DNA from 3 places in the Pseudomonas sp. 13B_2.1_Bac1 genome. Region 1 is predicted to be linked to each of the others. Evidence: riboswitches for the same ligand, from Rfam matches in the RefSeq annotation. Region 1 holds a riboswitch; each other region holds the start of a gene.

Region 1 (3,945 bases):
CGGCCGATTAGGATCAGCGCAAACACCGGCGCGCCCACCAAAGCCGTGACCACACCCACCGGAATGACCTGGCCCTTGATCAACGTGCGCGACAACACATCGGCTGCAATCAAGAACAATGCGCCGCCCAAGGCGCTGGCGGGCAACAGGCGCGAGTGCCCGGTGCCGAGCAGCAGGCGCACGGCGTGGGGAATCACCAGGCCGACAAATCCGATGGAGCCGACAATCGACACCATCACCGCCGTGACCAGTGCGGCGCAGGCGACCAGCACAAATTGCACGCGGCGCACCGGGATACCCAGGGAGGCCGCCGAGTCGCTGCCGAAGGTAAACGCATCCAGCGCGCGCCGGTGCCACAGGCACACAGCAAGCCCTGCAACCGCCACCGGCACCGCCAGCCATACCGACGGCCAGCGCACCCCGCTGAGATTGCCGAGCAGCCAAAACATGATGCCGCGCGCCTGTTCGGAACTCGCCGACTTGGTGATCAGGAACGCCGTCAGCGCGTTGAACAGCTGCGAACCGGCGATGCCCGCGAGGATGATCTGCCCGGTGCCGCTGGCTGAACCACTGGCTCGCGCGAGCAGGATCACCAGCGCAAATGCGGCCATCGCACCGACAAAGGCGCCGGCCGACAGCGAGATCAAACCGCCGCCCACCCCGATCAACGCCACCAGCACCGCGCCCGTCGAGGCGCCGGCGCTGATGCCCAGCAGGTACGGATCGGCCAGCGGGTTGCGCAACAGCGATTGCAGAATTACCCCGCAGGTCGCCAGCCCGGCGCCGCATGCGGCAGCGACCAGCGCACGCGTGAGGCGGTAGTTCCACACCACGCCTTCATCGATCGGGTCCAGCACGTAGCCGGCGGCCCAGAGCTTGTTGGCCAGCACCTGCAGCACCACCTTAGGTGCGATGGCGGTTTCGCCGATGGCCACGCCGGCGAGCACGGCGATCAGCAGCAGCGACAGGGCGAGTAGGGTGCGTATCATTTGGGCAAGTCGTAGCCATCGATGGCTGTCGCCAGTTGTTCCAGGCCATCGAACATACGGATGCTGGCCTGCAGCGCCAGGGCGTCGAGGATGATGATGCGGTTGTTTTTCACCGCGTCCATGTTGCGGGTGACCGGGTCACTGCGCAGGAAGGCGAGTTTCTTTTCATGGTCATCGGCGGGGTAGCGGCGGCGGTCCATGCGCGCGATCACCAAAAAGGTCGGGTTGGCCTTGGCAATGGTTTCCCAGCCAACGGCCGGCCATTCTTCATCGGACTGCACCACATTGTGCAGCCCCAGGGTTTGCAGCATGAACTCGGGAATGCCCTTATGGCCGGCCACGTAGGGGTCGCTGGCCATCTCCGAGCTGGAGAACCACACCAGCGCGCTGGCCTGCTTGAGGCCTTTGCCCTGCACGGTCGCGACGGATTTGGCCAGGCGCGCCTTGAGTTCGTCGTTCAGTTGTTGGCCGCGATCCTGTACGTCGAAAATCTGCGCCAGTTGGCTGATGCTTTTATAGATGGTCTCGATGCGAAACGGCTCCAGCCGCGTGCCGTCGGCGCCGACCAGGTTGTCCTTGCCTTCGCAGTCGGAGGGCAGCAGATAGGTGGGGATCTTCAATTCGTGGAATTGCTCGCGGGTCCCGACCACGCCCTGCGGGCCGACCACCCATTCCAGCTCGGCAGCCACCAACTGCGGGCGCTTGGCGATCACCGACTCGAAACTGGGCTCGTTGTCGGCCAGGCGTTCGATTGTGTCGTTCTGTGCCTTGTACTGCGCCAGGACGCTGTTGAACCACAGCGAGGTGCCGACCACTTTATCGCCTACGCCGAGGGCGTAGAGCATTTCGGTGGCGGCCTGGCCGATGGTCACGCTGCGCGCGGGTGCCTGCTGGAAGGTGAGCGTGCTGCCGCAGTTCTGCACGGTCAGCGGGTACTCGGTGGGTGCGGCGTGGGCCAGGGCACAGAAGCCCAGGCCAGTGATCAGGGCGGTAACGCGTGGCAGCATGGGGCGATCTCCTTGAAACCGTACGTGGAACTGGGGAGGTACGGTCTGGAATTACGCCCTCGAACGCTGCGGGTCAGGCAGGCAAGGATGTCCTTCCCGGACACCCCGCCGGTTAGTGTTGGTGCTTGGGCCGGCAGGTCTCCTGACTGATGCGTCGTCGCCACGCTCCGGCCTTCCCGGACGAGGTCCAGTGGCATCAAGGAGCAGGCTCGGCACCTACAGTTGCGGGGGCAGTTCCGATTGGCGCGGCATACCGCGCTTCGGATTCCCTATTAGTCCCATTTGGGAACCGGCGCGGTATGGTAGTCGATCACGCGGTTGAGCGGGAGTTCTGACGGCGCGCGGTGAGAAGACTGCAGTAGCTCTTGTGGGATGGGTCTCCTATGATGCGCGGCCATGGACAGCCTTCACACAAGGAATACACAGTGAAATCATTCGTCGCCCTCGCCCTCATCGCCATGCTCGCCGGTTGCGCCACCCCGGGTAAAAGCGAAAAGCAGATTTTTGACGAAGCCGCCACCGCGCATGTCATGTCGCTGCCTTCCGGGGAAAACAGAGTGCGCTTGCACAGTGTGAAAATCCCCAGCCACGGCTTGATCGCCGACAACCTGGCCCTTGCCATGGCGGGTGGCGCCAATGCGATGTATCTGAAAGAAGAATTGCTGAAGGCCAAAAGCCTGGGCGACACCGGCTTTCTGATAATCGGCGCCAGCACTGTCGTTGACGTGGCCGTGATCGGCAACGCCTGTGAAGGGCTGGATCTGAAAGGTATGCAGATTTACTACTCGGGCACCGATGCGCAGAAGGATAAAGTGCGAACCGCGGTTGAAAAGACCCAGGCGCAGTTTTATTACATTAATGCGCAGTGAGGGTCTGGCAGTAGAGGCAGCCTTTTGGCAGTGAGTGGGCCTGTACTCGCAAACGCTCTTGTACTGGCATGCGGACGTATCTTGCCTAGCAGGCTAAGCAGGCTAAGCAGGTTAAGCAGGTTAAGCAGGTTAAGCAGGTTAAGCAGGCCAAACATGCCAACCAGGCCAAGCAGGCCAAGCAGGCTAAACAGGCTAAACAGGCTAAACAGGCTAATTGTGGTGAGCAGGCTTGCCCTGCGTTGGGCTGCGAAGCAGCCCTAAAACCTCACACCACGGTTTGCCTGAAACGATGCGGTGGGATTACTGGGGGCGCTTCGCACCCCAACGCAGGGCAAGCCTGCTCACCACGACCAGGCGGCTCACCACGACCAGGCGGCTCACCACGACCAGGCGGCTCGCCGCGAAAGCCGCCAGTTGTGCTGATCCGGCTTACTTGCGATCCAGCCAAACCGTCTGCGCATTGCAGAATTCCCGCACGCCGAAGTGCGACAACTCGCGCCCGAAGCCGCTCTTTTTCACGCCACCAAACGCCACCCGAGGGTCGGACACGCTGAACGCGTTGACGAAGATCCCGCCGGTTTCCAGCTGGTTGGCGATCTCCCGCGCCTTGGCTGCGTCAGTGGTAAAGATGCTCGCGGTCAGGCCGAACTCGCTGTCGTTGGCCAGGGCCACGGCGTGGTCGGCGTCGCGGGCGGTGATGATCGAGGCCACCGGGCCGAACAGTTCTTGCTTGAACGAAGTCATCTGGTCGGTAACACCCGCCAGCACGGTCGGCGCGTAGTAGTTGCCGGCACCCGGTACTTTGTCACCGCCCAGCAGCAAGGTTGCGCCTTCTTCCAGGGTGGCCTGGACCTGGCCGTGCAACTCGTCACGCAGGTCGAAGCGCGCCATCGGGCCGACATAGGTGTGGGGCGAGGTCGGATCGCCCATCACCAACGCACGGCTGGCTTCGAGGAATTTCGCGGTGAACGCTTCCACCACGCCTTCTTCGATGATCAGGCGCTTGGCGGCGGCGCAGACTTGGCCGCTGTTCTGGAAGCGACCGATCACGGCAGCCTGCACGGCGGCGTCGAGGTCGGC
Region 2 (3,945 bases), on a different contig from region 1:
AGCTTCTTCATGTTTGCCAAACAGTATTCACACCGCTTGCCTGCCGACTACGACATGGCCGTGATCCGCCGCCGCGCCGCGCAATTGGGGCCGTTGTGGGATCACGCCGAAGGACTGCTGTTCAAGGCGTTTATTGCCCAGGAGCACGCAGGCAAGGTGTATGCCTCGGTGTATCTATGGTCCGACCCACTGCAGGCCGCCGATTTTCTGCTCGGAGAGCGCTTTCAGAAGGTGCTCGACAGCTTCGGCCGTCCGTATATCGAGAGCTGGTTGCCGCTGGATGTGCAACGTGGGCCGGCGCAGACCGCGCTGAGTCTGTACCGCGAGGACTGGGCGTTGGAACCGGGGGCCGACAGGGCGGCGATCCTGGCCAAGGAGAAAAGTCGCAACCAGCAGTTGGCGGATAGCGGCGACACCTTTGCGGTGTTCCTCGCTCTGGATGTGCAGGCCTGGCGACTGGTACGGATCACCTTGTCGGCCAAGGCGTTGCAGGCGGACCATCCCGGGACGGGCTACCAGGTGTTTTACCTGGCCCATCCCGGGATTTGACTCAGGAATTGAATCGGGCTTTTGGCTGGCTGAGCTTGCGCTCGGCCACCGCTCCGAACACCAGGCCCAGGGTGGTCCACAGCACCAACTGGATGCCCAACGACGCCACGCGGAATTTCCACAGCAGCACGGCCGAGAATTGCTCCGGCACTTCGTTGATCACCGGGAACAGGCTGCCGGCCACTGCGACGATCACGATGTACAGCGCCACGCCGAGGATCGCGCCGCTCCACACGCCACGGCGGGCAATCAGCTTGCGCGCGGCGTTGATCGCGATCACGGCCGCCGCCAACGACACCAGCAGCATCAGGAAGAACAGCTTGGTGCGCTGTGCAATGGTCTGCGGGTCCCCCACGGAAGGCGGGTTGGCCGGGTATTTGAGCCCGGGCACCAGGATCAGCGTCACAAAGGCCGCCAATGCCAGCAGCGCCGCCAGGCCGCGCGGGCCGACCTTGCCGATGCGGCCCAGGGCGTAGGCGAACACCAGGGCGAAGAGGCCACCCAGGGACACGCTGTAGACCACCACGCCGGTGAACAGGCCGAAGGTACTTTGCACCTCGCGGCTCACCAGTTCTTCTTCCGGCGCATCGCCGTGCATCTGTGCCATCTGGTCTTCAAAGGCGATGGCCTTGTCGATCTGCGGCTCGCCGAAGGCCTTGGCGAAACCGAAGGCCAACACGCCGGCGAGCAGGCCCACCAGCATCCCGCGTACGAGTAATTGCCCTGTCATGGTGTGTCTCTCTTATGAATTAATGGCAGGGGAAACCCAGCAGGTGGCGACCGTCGTGCACAAACTCGTGCACGTACATGCCCTTGAACACCGCAGTGGCGCCTTGCTCGGCACCGACGAAGTAAATCGCCAGCATCAGCAGCAGGCCGCCGAAGATCGCCCAGGGCAGGATTTCGCCCAGCGGGATCGTCGGCACATAGACATCAGGATGGGTTGCAGCAGTGTTAGCCATGAGAACCTCCAGGGATGACGCGTCCCGAAATGGATAGCGAAGGGGCTGAAACAGGGTCTGGCTTACGGCTATTGGGCCGAATACAGTGGCGCGACCGCGCCGGAATCGAACCGGCTTCCTCTTTCATGTTCGTTGTAACATGTTGAAACAACTTCGCCAGTCTACGCTGACTGCGCGCTGAAACAGAGTGAAATTGTGATGCAGGCCACCCGTCTGACCCTTATCTGCCATGCCATCACGCCGCTGCAAAAGCAGGGGCGCTTTCCCGATGACGAATCGGTGGCGATGGACTGGCAAGCTGCCGCGTCATCGCTGGCCGGGCGCTACCCGAAAAACCTGCGCCTGCTCTGCGCACCCGAGGCTCGCGCCCGGCAGACGGCGGGTTTGTTCGGCAGCGCGCCGGTGTTTGAAGAAGCCCTGCGCGATGGCAACTTCGGCGATTGGAAGGGCCAGGCCATCAGCCAGTTGGATCATGGCCAGTTGCAGGACTGGATGACCAACAGTGCCAGTGCGCCCCACGGTGGCGAGTCGGTCGAGCAGATTTGCGCACGCGTGGCACAGTGGATGAAAACCCTCGAAACACAGCCCGGGCACGTAGTGGCTATCACCCATCCCTTTGTCATCCGCGCCGCGATGCTGTACGTGTTGCAGTTGCCCGTCGCGATGTTCTACCGGATCGACGTCGAGCCACTCTGCGCCACCGAACTGCGCTTCAACACTGTCTGGCGCCTGCGCCTGGAAACTCACGCCTAGCCGCATGAACATGGCAAAATCCACGCCCCGCACTGAGAGCAACCCATGAAACGCATCCTGATCATCGGCATTGGCGCCGGCAACCCTGACTACATCACGATGCAGGCCGTGAAAGCGCTGAACCGCACCGACGTGTTTTTCCTGATGGACAAGGGCCAGAGCAAGGACAAGCTGATCGACCTGCGTCGCGAGATCTGCGAGACCTACATCACCGAGCCCGGCTACCGCTTCGTCGAGGCCGACTGCCCCGAGCGTGTGCGCGGGGATATCGACTACACCACGGCCGTGCAGGACCTCAACCGCGACAAGCAGGCGACGTTCGAACGCATGATCAATGAGGAAATGGCTGACGGTGAAGTCGGCGCTTTCCTGGCCTGGGGAGACCCGGCGCTGTACGACAGCACCATTCGTATCCTGCAGGCGATCCTGGCCAGTGGCCGCTGCCACTTTGAGTTTGAAGTCATCCCCGGCATCACCAGCGTGCAAGCCCTGGCGGCCCAGCACAAGGTGGCGCTGAACCGCATCGGCAAGTCCGTCGAAATCACCACCGGGCGCCGTTTGGCCGCAGGGCAGGCGAGTGATGCCGATACCCTGGTGGTGATGCTCGACGCCGAAGATTCCTACCGCAGCGTGGCGGATCAAGGCCTGGATATTTATTGGGGCGCCTACTTGGGCACGCCGGATGAAATCCTGATCAGCGGCAAGGTCAGCGAAGTGGCTGGAGAAATTGAACGGGTGCGCAAGGCGGCGCGCCTGGAGAATGGTTGGATCATGGACACTTATTTGTTGCGCAAACCCTGAGGTAACGTCCCATGCTCAAAGTGTTTGCCCTGGCGCTGGCCCTGGTGGCCGGTACCGCCCAGGCCGATACCAGCCTGCACACCGATTTGCCGCTTTCATACCTGGAACAGACCCAGGGCGATGCCCGCAACCAGCCACTGGTGATTTTCCTGCACGGGTTCGGCAGCAACGAGGAGGATCTGTTCGGCATCAAGGACGCGCTGCCCTCCACTTGGACCTACCTGTCGGCCCGTGCGCCGATGCCGGTCGACCCGCATGGCTTTCGCTGGTTTACCAAGACCCCGGGCGACGGCGAGTACAACGGCGAAACCGCTGATTTGCAGCGCAGCGCCACACTGCTCGAAGACTTCGTGACCCAGGCCACCGCCAAATACCACACCCAGAGTGACCGGGTGTTCCTGGTCGGTTTCAGCCAGGGTGCGATCATGTCCTACGAGGTGGGCTTGCGTAAGCCTGCGTTGGTGCGTGGGATTGCGGCGTTGAGTGGCAGCGTGTTGCCGGTGCTCAAGGCCGAGCTGAAGCCCGATGAGCGCCTGAAACAGCTGGCGATCTTTATCGGCCACGGCACCCTGGACCAGGCGCTGCCGTATACGTCGGCGACGCGCGCGAATGAGGTGCTGACGGGGTTGGGGCTGACGCCGGAGTTTCATGGCTATCCGGGCATGCCGCATACCATCAGCGAGGCGGAGGTGCAGGACCTGAAGGCTTGGCTGGAAAAAAGCCTGAACTGACGTTGGCTAAGTGTGGGCGCTGGCTGGCCAGCTCCCACATTTGTTGGTGGCGTCAGGAAGATCGGCTCACTTGCCGCCGGTGATCTGCTTCACCAACTCCGCATGCCCCTTCACATCATCGGCCCGCGAGATGGCCTGGATCACCAGCA
Region 3 (3,945 bases), on a different contig from region 1:
GACGAACCAGAACAGCGCGGCAAACACCGCATCGCTGCCGTTTTCGAGTACCGACTCGGTGGCGGCGCGGGCGACTTCGGTGCGATCCAGTTCACTGGTCTGGCGGCTGACCAGGTAGCTCACGCGCTGGCGGGCTTGTTCCAGGTCATCGCTGCGCAGCGCCCGGGCCACCGGGATCACGTGTTCGCCAAGGCTGCGCATGCCAAGGGCACAGTACAGCGCGAGGATCTCCAGCACCCAGCCGATATACGGCGCCCACGATAAGGCGGTCGCCAGCAGGGTCAGCGGCACCACCGCGATAAACCACGCGGTCACCCCATGGCTGCGCCAGCCACGGCCACCGCTGTTGAAACGTTGCTCGATGCGCCCGGCAAAATTGCCGAACGCCACCAGCGGATGCCAGCGCCTGGGCTCACCCAGCAGCGCATCCAGCGCCACTGCAGCGACACACAGCAAGGCCACACTCATTGACTCACTCCCCACACATTCTCATACAACATGTCACTCAGCGGCCGTGGTTCGGTCCAGCCTTCGAGCTGCAACATCGGTGCCGGATAAAACTCGGCCACCGGCCCCAGGCACAACACCGCCAGGGGTTTTGCGCCGGGCGGCAGGCCCAGCAGGTCGGCCAGGGCCTGGGGCTCGAACAGCGAGACCCAGCCCATGCCCAGCCCTTCGACGCGAGCCGCCAGCCACAGGTTCTGGATCGCACAGGACAGCGAGGCCATGTCCATTTCCGGCAAGGTGCGCCGGCCGAAGATATGCCGCTCGCGATCATCCATCAGCGCTGCCACCAGCACTTCGGCGCAGTCATGGATGCCTTCGACCTTGAGTTTCATGAACTCATCGGAACGCTCGCCCAACGCCTCGGCAGTGCGCACGCGTTCTTCTTCCACCACTTGCTGGATCTGCCCACGCAGTTGGCGGTCGCTGATGCGGATAAAGCGCCACGGCTGCATCAGGCCGACACTCGGCGCCTGATGTGCAGCCTGGAGCAGGCGGTGCAGCAACTCGGGGGCCACGCTGCCGCCGCTGAAGTGGCGCATGTCGCGGCGCTCGGCGATGGCGCGGTAGACGGCGTCGCGGTCGGCCTGGGGGAAGGCGTTGTCGGTCATGGCCGCATCGGGGGCAAGCCCGCCCCCACAGTGAATGGGGATTCAACGTGGTCGATTGTGGGCGCCGGCTGGCCGGCGCTGGCGACCTCAGGGTCGGGCGCAAACAAGGCTGCCACCGCCCTCGGGTTGGACGGGAAATAGAAGTGCACGTAGGACGCGGTCATACGCCCTTGTCGGAACACCGCCTCGGCGCCGCGCCCACCATTGGGGCTGACGCCACGGGCAATCGGCTGCCACTCGGTGCTGGTCAGGGAATGGTGATAAGTGTGCCCACGCAGCACGCCTTCCGGCAGCTCGACGTTTTGCAGGGCCAGGGCCGCAAGTTTCTTTTGCATCACCGCATCGCCCTGCAGCAGGCCGACCAGTTCGGCGCGGGTGCCGTCGACGTCGGTCAGCGAGTCCAGCAGGTAGAGCATGCCGCCACATTCAGCGAGCAAGGGTTTGCCGGCCGCGTGATGGGCGCGGATGGCATCGAGCATCGAGGTATTTTCCGACAGCGCCTGGTGGTGCAGTTCCGGATAGCCGCCGGGCAGATAGAGACTGTCGGCATCAGGCAATTCGCGGTCATGGATCGGCGAGAAAAAGCGCAGCTCGGCGCCCATCGCCCGCAACAGGTCGAGGCTGGCGCCGTAGGTGAAGGCAAACGCTTCGTCACGGGCCACCGCAATGCGCACGCCGGCCAGCAACGGCTCGGCCTCGATCACTTCGGGGGCGGCGAAGGTCACCGGCGGCGGCAAGGCAACTTCACAACTGCTGCCCAGTGCCTGCGCAGCAGCATCCAGGCGCAGGTCGAGGTCATTCAGCTCGCAGGCTTGCACCAGCCCCAGGTGGCGGCTCGGCAGTTCGATCCCGGTTTCACGGGACAGCGCGCCATACCAGCGCAGGCCTTCGGTGAGACTGCCTTCGAGGAGTTGCGCATGGCGCAAGGTGCCGACGCGATTGGCCAGCACGCCCGCGAACGGCAAATCCGGCTGATAACGCGCGAGGCCCAAGGCCAGGGCGCCAAACGTCTGCGCCATCGCAGTGCCGTCGATCACGCCCAATACCGGCACGCCGAAATGCCGCGCCAGGTCGGCGCTGGACGGCGTGCCGTCGAACAGCCCCATCACCCCTTCGATGAGGATCAGGTCAGCCTCAGCGGCGGCTTCCCACAACAGGCGGCGACTTTCCTGCTCGCCCACCATCCACATGTCCAATTGATACACCGGCGCACCACTGGCGCGCTCGTGGATCATCGGATCAAGAAAGTCCGGGCCGCATTTGAACACGCGGACTTTGCGCCCCAGATTGCGGTGCAAACGGGCGAGCGCGGCGGTGACGGTGGTTTTGCCCTGGCCGGACGCCGGTGCGGCGATCAAGACAGCCGGGCAATGACGGGGCTGATTCAAAGTTCGACGCCCTTCTGTGCCTTGATACCGGCCTGGAACGCGTGCTTGAGCATGCCCATCTCGGTGACGGTGTCGCCCATTTCGATCAACTCGGGCTTGGCGCCACGACCGGTCACCACCACGTGCTGCATTGGCGGGCGCGCCTGCAGGTCGCTGAGTACCTGGTCGAGGTCGAGATAGCCGTGCTTGAGGGCGATGTTCAGCTCGTCCAGCACCACCAGGCCGATGGACGGGTCTTGCAGCAACTCGCGCGACACCGCCCACGCGGCTTCAGCGGCGGCGATATCGCGCTGGCGGTCCTGGGTTTCCCAGGTAAAGCCTTCGCCCATCACATGAAAACGCACCTGCTCGGGAAAGCGGCGGAAGAACAACTCTTCACCGGTGCTGTTGCGACCCTTGATGAACTGCACCACCCCGCACTGCATGCCGTGGCCCATGGCCCGGGCGAGCATGCCGAATGCCGAACTGCTCTTGCCTTTGCCGTTGCCGGTGAGCACCAGCAGCAGGCCGCATTCGTTGGGGGAGTTGGCGATGCGCTCATCGATCACGGCTTTTTTGCGCAGCATGCGCGCCAGGTGGCGTTCGTCGCGGTCGGGGGAATCGGTCATGACAGCTCTCCGTTGGGGCTGGACAAAAACGGCGGGCAGGAAAAAGGATAAACAGACAGCCAAGCATCGCCCACCGTGATGCTGTTGGATGAACCAGGCCGGTCTCCGGACTCATGAGTGGCGCCCTGGCTCTTTATAGAGAGAGCATTAGGACAGGCCGACAGCGCGCCTTCCCATATCGCTCGCGATACAGTGGCAGAAAGCACCGTCTTGACTCATTTACCGTTGCGGGGGCAGCGCCGGAATCGCGGCAGCACTGTGTACAAGTGCGCTCACTCACCGGCTTCCCTGTTTCACTCCGTCGACCCATGGGTCACAGAGCACCTGGAACAAGCCGCGAAGGTTAGTGGGTTGGGGGTGGAGCGTCAATTAAAGCTGGCCTTGCACTTGAACCATCCTACGGCCGGCCTCCTCTACCCTTACAGGTATTAAGGAGAACACCATGCACAAAACCAGACTCGCCCTGCTTATCATGCTCGCCGGCACCCTCGCTGCCTGCGGGGAAAGCTCTACCTTGCAGGTCTCCGATGGCACCGGGCCCTCGCCCAAGTTGCCGGAGCCGAACAAGACCCTGATCCCGACCGTGAATATCGCCCCGGCGATAGGCTGGCCGGACGGCGCCAAGCCCACCGCCGCTGCCGGCACCCAGGTGGCGGCGTTCGCCGAAGGCCTGGACCATCCGCGCTGGCTGTATGTATTGCCCAATGGCGACGTGCTGGTGGCGGAAACCAACGCGCCACCCAAGCCGGATGACGCCAAGGGTATTCGCGGCTGGGTCATGGAGAAAGTCATGGGCCGTGCCGGCGCCGCTGTGCCGAGCCCGAACCGCATCAC

What was found. A riboswitch is a leader RNA that binds a small molecule or an ion and turns the genes downstream of it on or off. The one in region 1 is predicted to bind cobalamin.
Region 2: linked by a shared signal. The riboswitch ahead of NTD80_RS16705 (CbtB-domain containing protein) and the one ahead of NTD80_RS18810 (ABC transporter substrate-binding protein) in region 1 are both predicted to bind cobalamin.
Region 3: linked by a shared signal. The riboswitch ahead of cobO (cob(I)yrinic acid a,c-diamide adenosyltransferase) and the one ahead of NTD80_RS18810 (ABC transporter substrate-binding protein) in region 1 are both predicted to bind cobalamin.

The regions. Positions count from the first base shown of each region.
Region 1 is NZ_JANLOH010000081.1:10,066-14,010, forward strand. Features, by position in the region: gene NTD80_RS18805 (FecCD family ABC transporter permease) at 1-989, opposite strand, end outside; gene NTD80_RS18810 (ABC transporter substrate-binding protein) at 986-1,996, opposite strand; cobalamin riboswitch at 2,111-2,305, opposite strand; gene NTD80_RS18815 (hypothetical protein) at 2,422-2,865, shown strand; gene NTD80_RS18820 (aldehyde dehydrogenase family protein) at 3,295-3,945, opposite strand, start outside.
Region 2 is NZ_JANLOH010000068.1:112,668-116,612, reverse strand. Features, by position in the region: gene NTD80_RS16715 (DUF4865 family protein) at 10-549, shown strand; gene NTD80_RS16710 (CbtA family protein) at 551-1,279, opposite strand; gene NTD80_RS16705 (CbtB-domain containing protein) at 1,299-1,511, opposite strand; cobalamin riboswitch at 1,544-1,681, opposite strand; gene NTD80_RS16700 (histidine phosphatase family protein) at 1,710-2,264, shown strand; gene cobF (precorrin-6A synthase (deacetylating)) at 2,310-3,065, shown strand; gene NTD80_RS16690 (alpha/beta hydrolase) at 3,077-3,796, shown strand; gene NTD80_RS16685 (hypothetical protein) at 3,863-3,945, opposite strand, start outside.
Region 3 is NZ_JANLOH010000006.1:60,390-64,334, forward strand. Features, by position in the region: gene cbiB (adenosylcobinamide-phosphate synthase CbiB) at 1-468, opposite strand, end outside; gene bluB (5,6-dimethylbenzimidazole synthase) at 465-1,115, opposite strand; gene NTD80_RS01440 (cobyrinate a,c-diamide synthase) at 1,112-2,503, opposite strand; gene cobO (cob(I)yrinic acid a,c-diamide adenosyltransferase) at 2,500-3,111, opposite strand; cobalamin riboswitch at 3,190-3,454, opposite strand; gene NTD80_RS01450 (PQQ-dependent sugar dehydrogenase) at 3,554-3,945, shown strand, end outside.